3 regions of the Solwaraspora sp. WMMB762 genome follow, and region 1 is predicted to be linked to each of the others. Evidence: riboswitches for the same ligand, from Rfam matches in the RefSeq annotation. Region 1 holds a riboswitch; each other region holds the start of a gene.
The links. A riboswitch is a leader RNA that binds a small molecule or an ion and turns the genes downstream of it on or off. The one in region 1 is predicted to bind cobalamin.
Positions count from the first base shown of each region.

Region 2: another riboswitch for cobalamin. It lies ahead of metE (5-methyltetrahydropteroyltriglutamate--homocysteine S-methyltransferase); the one in region 1 lies ahead of ACN27J_RS03615 (CbtB domain-containing protein).
Region 3: another riboswitch for cobalamin. It lies ahead of ACN27J_RS26280 (ribonucleoside-diphosphate reductase subunit alpha); the one in region 1 lies ahead of ACN27J_RS03615 (CbtB domain-containing protein).

Region 1 covers NZ_JBMHMD010000001.1:754,926-757,180, reverse strand. The annotation lists gene ACN27J_RS03620 (VWA domain-containing protein) at 1-742, opposite strand, end outside; cobalamin riboswitch at 823-950, opposite strand; cobalamin riboswitch at 1,062-1,235, shown strand; gene ACN27J_RS03615 (CbtB domain-containing protein) at 1,268-1,468, shown strand; gene ACN27J_RS03610 (CbtA family protein) at 1,486-2,244, shown strand.
Region 2 covers NZ_JBMHMD010000001.1:4,217,531-4,219,785, forward strand. The annotation lists gene metE (5-methyltetrahydropteroyltriglutamate--homocysteine S-methyltransferase) at 1-1,010, opposite strand, end outside; cobalamin riboswitch at 1,124-1,332, opposite strand; gene ACN27J_RS18795 (hypothetical protein) at 1,441-1,764, shown strand; partial or broken gene ACN27J_RS18800 (ribonucleotide-diphosphate reductase subunit beta) at 1,742-2,255, opposite strand, start outside.
Region 3 covers NZ_JBMHMD010000001.1:5,850,238-5,852,492, forward strand. The annotation lists gene ACN27J_RS26275 (hypothetical protein) at 1-316, opposite strand, end outside; cobalamin riboswitch at 410-619, shown strand; gene ACN27J_RS26280 (ribonucleoside-diphosphate reductase subunit alpha) at 761-2,255, shown strand, end outside.

The DNA of each region.
Region 1 (2,255 bases):
CCGCCCGCGCATCGCGTACCCGCAGCGCGAGCTGGTTGTCGGTGGACCGCCAGCGATCCGCGAACGCCACCGGGTCGGTCTCGTACGCCAGCCGCCGGCGCACCACCTCGGCCCGGTCGGCCACCTCGGAAGGTGCGGCCACCGACACCATCAGCCCGAAGCGGTCCAGCAACTGTGGACGCGGCTCGCCCTCCTCCGGGTTCATCGTGCCGACCAGCAGGAACCGGGCGGCGTGACTGACCGACACCCCGTCGCGTTCGACGTGGGCCCGGCCCATTGCCGCCGCGTCCAGCAGCAGGTCCACCAGATGGTCCGGCAACAGGTTGACCTCGTCGACGTAGAGCAGGCCCCGGTGCGCGGCGGCGAGCAGCCCTGGCTCGTAGGCCTTCACGCCGGCGCTGAGCACCCGCTGGATGTCGAGCGTGCCGACCACCCGGTCCTCAGTGGCGCCGACCGGCAACTCGACCAGGGCGGCCGGGCCGCGGCGTGCGGTCACCGGCGCGGTGTGCGGCCCATCGGGGCAGGTTGGGTCCGGGGCCGCCGGGTCGCAGCCGAACCGGCAACCGAGCACCCGGTCGACCTCCGGCAGCAGCCCGGCCAGCGCGCGGACGATCGTCGACTTCGCGGTGCCCTTCTCACCCCGGATGAGCACGCCGCCGATGCCGGGGTGCACCGCGGCGAGCAGCAGGGCCTGCCGCAGGTCGGGCAGGCCGACGACGGCGGTGAACGGGTACGGCGTCATGGCAGGGGCCGACAGGTGTGCATGGTGAATCCCTCCCGCGGGTGTCCACGCCCGCGTACCGGTGGACCAGCGAGCGGCCGGAGTCTCCTGGCTGCCGGATCGACGTCGCGTCCCGAGCCTTCCCGCCGTTGGGGCAGTGGCTGTCTCACGGGGACGCGACTCACCGGTCACAGTGGCGGGACCGCCCCGGATTCGCACCGGGTTCCTCCGCGCACCGCTCGTGCCGGTCATGCTCCCCCACCGACGGTCCACCGTCAATGTGGCGCCGGTCCCGGTGCCGGCCACGGCCACAGCCATTGCCCGGCCGGTCACGACGGCGGTACGCTGCGCATGCCACGGTGTTCGGGAAGCCGGTGTGAGTCCGGCGTGGTCCTCGCCACTGTGACCGGGAAGTGTCCGTTCCACCATGCCACTGGGCCGACGACGGTCCGGGAAGGCGGGACGGCTGCGACGATCCGGGAGCCAGGAGACCGGCCGTGGCACGCACCGCATCGCCACGAGGCATGGACGAGAGGATTTCCTGGCATGACTGCACCTTCTGTCGGCGGCGAGGTCACCACCACCGCCATCCGCGTACCGCTCGCCGGTTGGTTGCTGGCCGCCGTCGCGGCGGTCGTCATCTACCTGGTCGCGCAGGACAACGGGCTGGTGCTGGCCGGTGCCGCCGAGTTCGTGCACGAGTTCACCCACGACGGCCGGCACGCCCTCGGCGTACCGTGCCACTGAGCGGGCGGCCGGCTCCGATGAGCACCTACCCGTTCGGCGCGGTGCTGGGCCGCGGCCTGCTCGCCGGTGCGGCCGCCGGCGTGGCAGGCGCGGTGGCGGCCCTGCTGATCGTCGAACCGCAGATCGAGTCGGCGCTGGTCGTCGAGGAGGCCCGCGCGGCGACCGGGACGGCCGGACACAGCCACGACGAGGAGTTGGTCGGTCGGGCCATGCAGGTCCTCGGCGGGCTGGTCGCCACCGTCGCGGTGGCGCTGTGCCTGGCGTTGATCGTCGCCGTGGTCTTCGCGGCGACCCGGCACCTGCTGCCCGGCCGCGACGACTTCCGCCGCGTGGGGCTGCTCGCCGGGCTCGGCTTCGTCGTGGTGGCGCTGCTACCGGCGATCCACTTCCCGGCCAACCCGCCGGGCGTCGGCGACCCGGACACCGTCAACCAGCGCACCGGACAGTATCTGTCGTTCATCATCGCCGCAGCCGCCGTCACCTGGCTGGCGCTGCTGACCCACCGGCGGCTGACCGGCTGGGCGCGGCCGGCTCCCTACCGGACGGTGGTCGCGGCGGCGCTGGCCGTCGTCGGGTACGCCCTGCTGCTGGCGCTCTGGCCGGCCACCGGGGTCGACGTGCCCGCCGATATCCCGGCGGCGCTGCTGTGGGAGTTCCGGCTCGCCTCGCTGGCGCAGCTCGCCACGATGTGGACGGTCCTCGGGGTGGTGTTCGGACTGCTGCTCACCCCGGCCCGGACCGGTGACCGGCGGCCCACGCTCGCCAACGTCGCGTGACGGTTGAGGAC
Region 2 (2,255 bases), 3.5 Mb from region 1:
AGGCGGGTTTCGTCGGCCAGGTCGACCGGGACGTGCAGCAGCGAGCAGGAGGTGGACACGGCCATGTGATCGGCGAGGCCGGCGACGGTCGCGCCGGCCGTGATGGCGGCCCGCAGGTCGGTACGCCAGATGTTGCGGCCGTCGACCAGGCCGGCGACGATCGTCTTGCCACCCAGTGGGCCGGCGGCGGCGAGCCGGTGAAGGTTCCCTGGTCCCGCCACCAGGTCCAGGCCGACGGCCTCGACCGGGGTGCCCAGCAGTGCCGGCAGCGCGTCGCCGAGTTCACCGAAGTAGGTCGCGACGAAGATCTGCGGCCGGTTGGCCAGTTCACCGAGTCGGGTGTAGGCGCGGCGCAGCGCGTCGATCTCGTTCGGGGTGCGGTCGGCGACGTACGCGGGCTCGTCGAGCTGCACCCAGGCCACGCCCGCGTCGGCCAGCGCGGTGAGGATCCGCGCGTACGTCTCGACCAGGTCGTCGATGCGGGCGAACGGATCGTCGCCCTTGGCCAGGAGCAGGAACGTGGCCGGCCCGACGAGCACCGGCCGGGTCGTGATGCCCAGCTCGGCGGCCTCGGCGTACTCCCTGAGCGCCTTGGTCGGATCGGGCGTGAAGACGGTGTCGGAGTCGATCTCCGGCACCAGGTAATGGTAGTTGGTGTCGAACCACTTCGTCAGTTCCAGGGCCGGCTCGGCGTCCACGCCGCGGGCCATGGCGAAGTAGGTGTTGAGCGCGGAGAGGCCGAGCCGGGTGAACCGGGTCGGGATCGCGCCGACGGCGACGGCCGTGTCGAGAACGTGATCGTAGTAGGAGAAGACATTCGACGGGATCGCGTCGAGGCGAGCGTCGCGCAGCGTACGCCAGACCTCGGCCCGCAGCCCGGCGGCGGTGCTCTCCAAGTCGTCGGCGTCGATGGTGCCAGCCCAGTACGCCTCGACAGCCTTCTTCAGCTCACGATTGGCGCCGATGCGTGGGTAGCCGAGCACGGTGCTCTGGCCGAATGCGGTACTCACCAAGGGGGTCCTTCCCTCGAAGTGCCCGGCGGACACGGGAGGGAAAACGGGTACACCTCGGGTACCGGCTTTCCGCCCTGGCCCTCCCGAGAGGCCGCCGGCGGCGCACACCGGCGGCGTGCGCAGCGCTGGCAGGTCTTCGGACTCGTGGGCATAACACAGTCGCCTACTGGCCGTCGCTTCCCAGACCTCGCGGTCCAGTGCTCTGTTGACGGCGGTCGTTCCCACTCACCGCTGCGGGGCAGTCCCGGTCTCCCACCGGGTTCCCTCTTACGACGTCCCGCCCGTACGGACGGGACGAACCAGCTCCACCGGCCATCGTACGGGCCCGAGGGCGCTGTCCGGGTCAGGGTGTCCGACGTACGGGACAGTGCCTGGCTGTCGCGTGGTGGACTTGTCGTCCAACCTTCGTCCGCACGGAAGGTGCCGCATGGGCCGCAAGATCGACAAGCGTGCCGTGATTGTCGATGGCCGTGAAATGATCGCGGTCTCGCCTGCGGACTTCAACCGCCTTGATGCGTCCCGTCGGCAGGTGGGCGCACGGGTCGCCCGGACGGTACGAGTACACCAGCAGTTGCGCGATGCCCAGACCCGTCTTGCGCAGATCCAGGCCATGCTCAACGCATCTGAACCGACGGAATGCGTCTGTGATCGGGTCGCTGCTGTCCTGGGCGACAACTCCGCCCGGGACAGCAGCGATCCGGCTCAACCGAGCAGAAAACGTCGTCGAATCAGAAGTCGTCGTCGAAGGTGACCGACCCGGTCACCCCGACCTGGTACGCCGACACCCGGCGTTCGAAGAAGTTCGACAGTTCCTGCACGTCCTGCAGGTCCATGAAGGCGAACGGGTTGGTCGAGCCGTACATCGGTGCGATGCCGAGCACGGCCAGCCGCCGGTCGGCGACGTGCTGCAGGTATTCGCGCATGTCGGCCAGGGACATCCCGGAGACGCCCTGTTCGAGCAGGTCGGCGGCGAACTGCACCTCGCACTCGACCGCCTCGGCGAGCATGTCCCGCACCTGCTGTTCCATCTCGGCGTCGAACAGGTCCGGCTCCTCGGCGCGGACGGTGTCCACCACGTCGAAGGCGAACGCCATGTGCATCGACTCGTCGCGGAACACCCAGTTGGTGCCCGACGCGAGACCGTTGAGCAGCCCCCGGGACCGCAAAAAGTACACGTAGGCGAAGGCACCGTAGAAGAACAGGCCCTCGATGCAGGCGGCGAAGCAGATCAGGTTGAGCAGG
Region 3 (2,255 bases), 5.1 Mb from region 1:
CGGGTGCGATGACGAACGACAGGGCGATCAGCGCCATGGTCGACACGCTGAAGCCGACGACCAGGCCCACCCGGCACAGTCGGGGCCGTCGCCGGGGCCCGACGGTGAGCGCCCATGCGGCCAGGCTGCTCACGGCCGCGATCCCGAGCATCGGCAGGTACGGGGTCTGTGGCGAGGTGATCCCGGCCAGGGTGTTGTTCAGGTCGAAGACCGCACCGGCCCGCAGCCCGGTCGCCTGGATGCTGAGCACCCCGACGACGCCGACGAGCAGGGCGCCGAGCACCGCCCCGTACAGACCCCATAGCACGCTTCTCACCCGACGGACCCTCCTCCTCGCACCCGGTGCACCCGACGCCGCGACACGCCGAACACAGTATCTGGTGTTGCGTCTTCTGGCTTGCTCCCATATATGGTGTACCCCGCAGCTGGTTCGGCCGCCCCTCGGCGGTGGTCGAGGCAAGAGGGAACCCGGTTAGAGTCCGGGACTGCCCCGCAGCGGTGAGTGGGAACGACCGCCGTCACCGAGCACTGGACCCGTGGCGGGTCCGGGAAGCGACGGCCAGTAGGTACGAGCACGACGCCCACGAGTCCGAAGACCTGCCAGCGTGCCGCACGCGTCGCGTGCGGTGGTCGAAGGCCGCGCGGGACGGCCGACGCCGACGACCGGTCCACGCCGGCGGAGCAGACCGCCAGGTGGGTGACCGGTGGCGTCCTCCCCGTGTGTCCGTCGACCGGTGGACAGGCACGACAAGGGGAACCGATGCAGGTACGCAAGCGCGACGGCGACACCGAACCGGTGGACGTCAACAAGATCGTCAAGGCGGTCGAACACTGGGTCGCCGACCTGGACGAGGTCGACCCGCTGCGGGTGGCGACCCGGACGATCAGCGGACTGTACGACGGGGCGACAACCGCCGAGCTGGACAAACTGTCCATTCAGACGGCGGCGGAGCTGATCGGCGAGGAGCCGCAGTACTCGAAACTGGCGGCCCGGCTGCTCGCCGCCTACGTGGACAAGGAGGTCCGCGGCCAGCAGGTGGCCAGCTTCAGCCAGTCGATCCGCTACGCCCACGGCCTCGGGCTGATCGGCGACGACACCGCCGCCTTCGTCGCTCGCAACGCCCGCAAACTCGACGACGCTGTCGACGTCGACGGCGACCTGCGCTTCGAGTACTTCGGGCTGCGTACGGTGGCCGACCGTTACCTGCTGCGGCATCCGCAGACCCGGCTGGTTGTGGAGACGCCACAGTACTGGCTGCTGCGGGTGGCCTGCGGGCTGTCCCAGACCCCGGCCGAGGCGATCGACTTCTACCGGCTGATCTCCAGCCTGGCCTATCTGCCCAGCTCACCGACCCTGTTCAATTCGGGAACCCGGCACACCCAGATGTCGTCCTGCTTCCTGGTCGACTCGCCGCGCGACGAACTCGACTCGATCTACGAGCGGTACCACCAGGTGGCGAAGCTGTCGAAGTTCTCCGGCGGGATCGGCATCTCCTGGTCGCGGATACGCGGCCGGGGCGCGTTGATCCGGGGCACCAACGGCAGGTCCAACGGGATCGTACCGTTCCTCAAGACCCTCGACGCCGGGGTCGCGGCGGTCAACCAGGGTGGCCGCCGCAAGGGCGCCGCCTGCGTCTACCTGGAGCCGTGGCACCCGGACGTCGAGGAGTTCCTGGAGCTGCGGGACAACACCGGTGAGGACGCCCGGCGCACCCACAACCTCAACCTGGCCAACTGGATCCCGGACGAGTTCATGCGGCGGGTCGAGGCGGACGCCGACTGGTCGCTGATCGACCCGTCCGACGCACCCGAGCTGCCCGACCTGTTCGGCGAGGCGTTCGACGAGGCGTACCGGGCGGCGGAGAAGAAGGCGGTCCGGACGGTCAAGGCCCGCGACCTGTACGGGCGGATGATGCGCACCCTGGCGCAGACCGGCAACGGGTGGATGACGTTCAAGGACGCCGCGAACCGGCTGTCCAACCAGACCGGTGAGCCGGGCAACACGATCCACCTGTCCAATCTGTGCACCGAGATCCTCGAGGTCAACAGCGACGACGAGACCGCCGTGTGCAACCTCGGGTCGATCAACCTCGGCGCGCACGTCACCGCCGACGGCGTCGACTGGGCGAAGCTGCGCGCCACCGTCCGTACCGCCGTGGTGTTCCTCGACCGGGTGATTGACATCAACTACTACCCGGCGGCGCAGGCGTCGGCGTCGAACCCGCGCTGGCGGCCGGTCGGGCTGGGGCTGATGG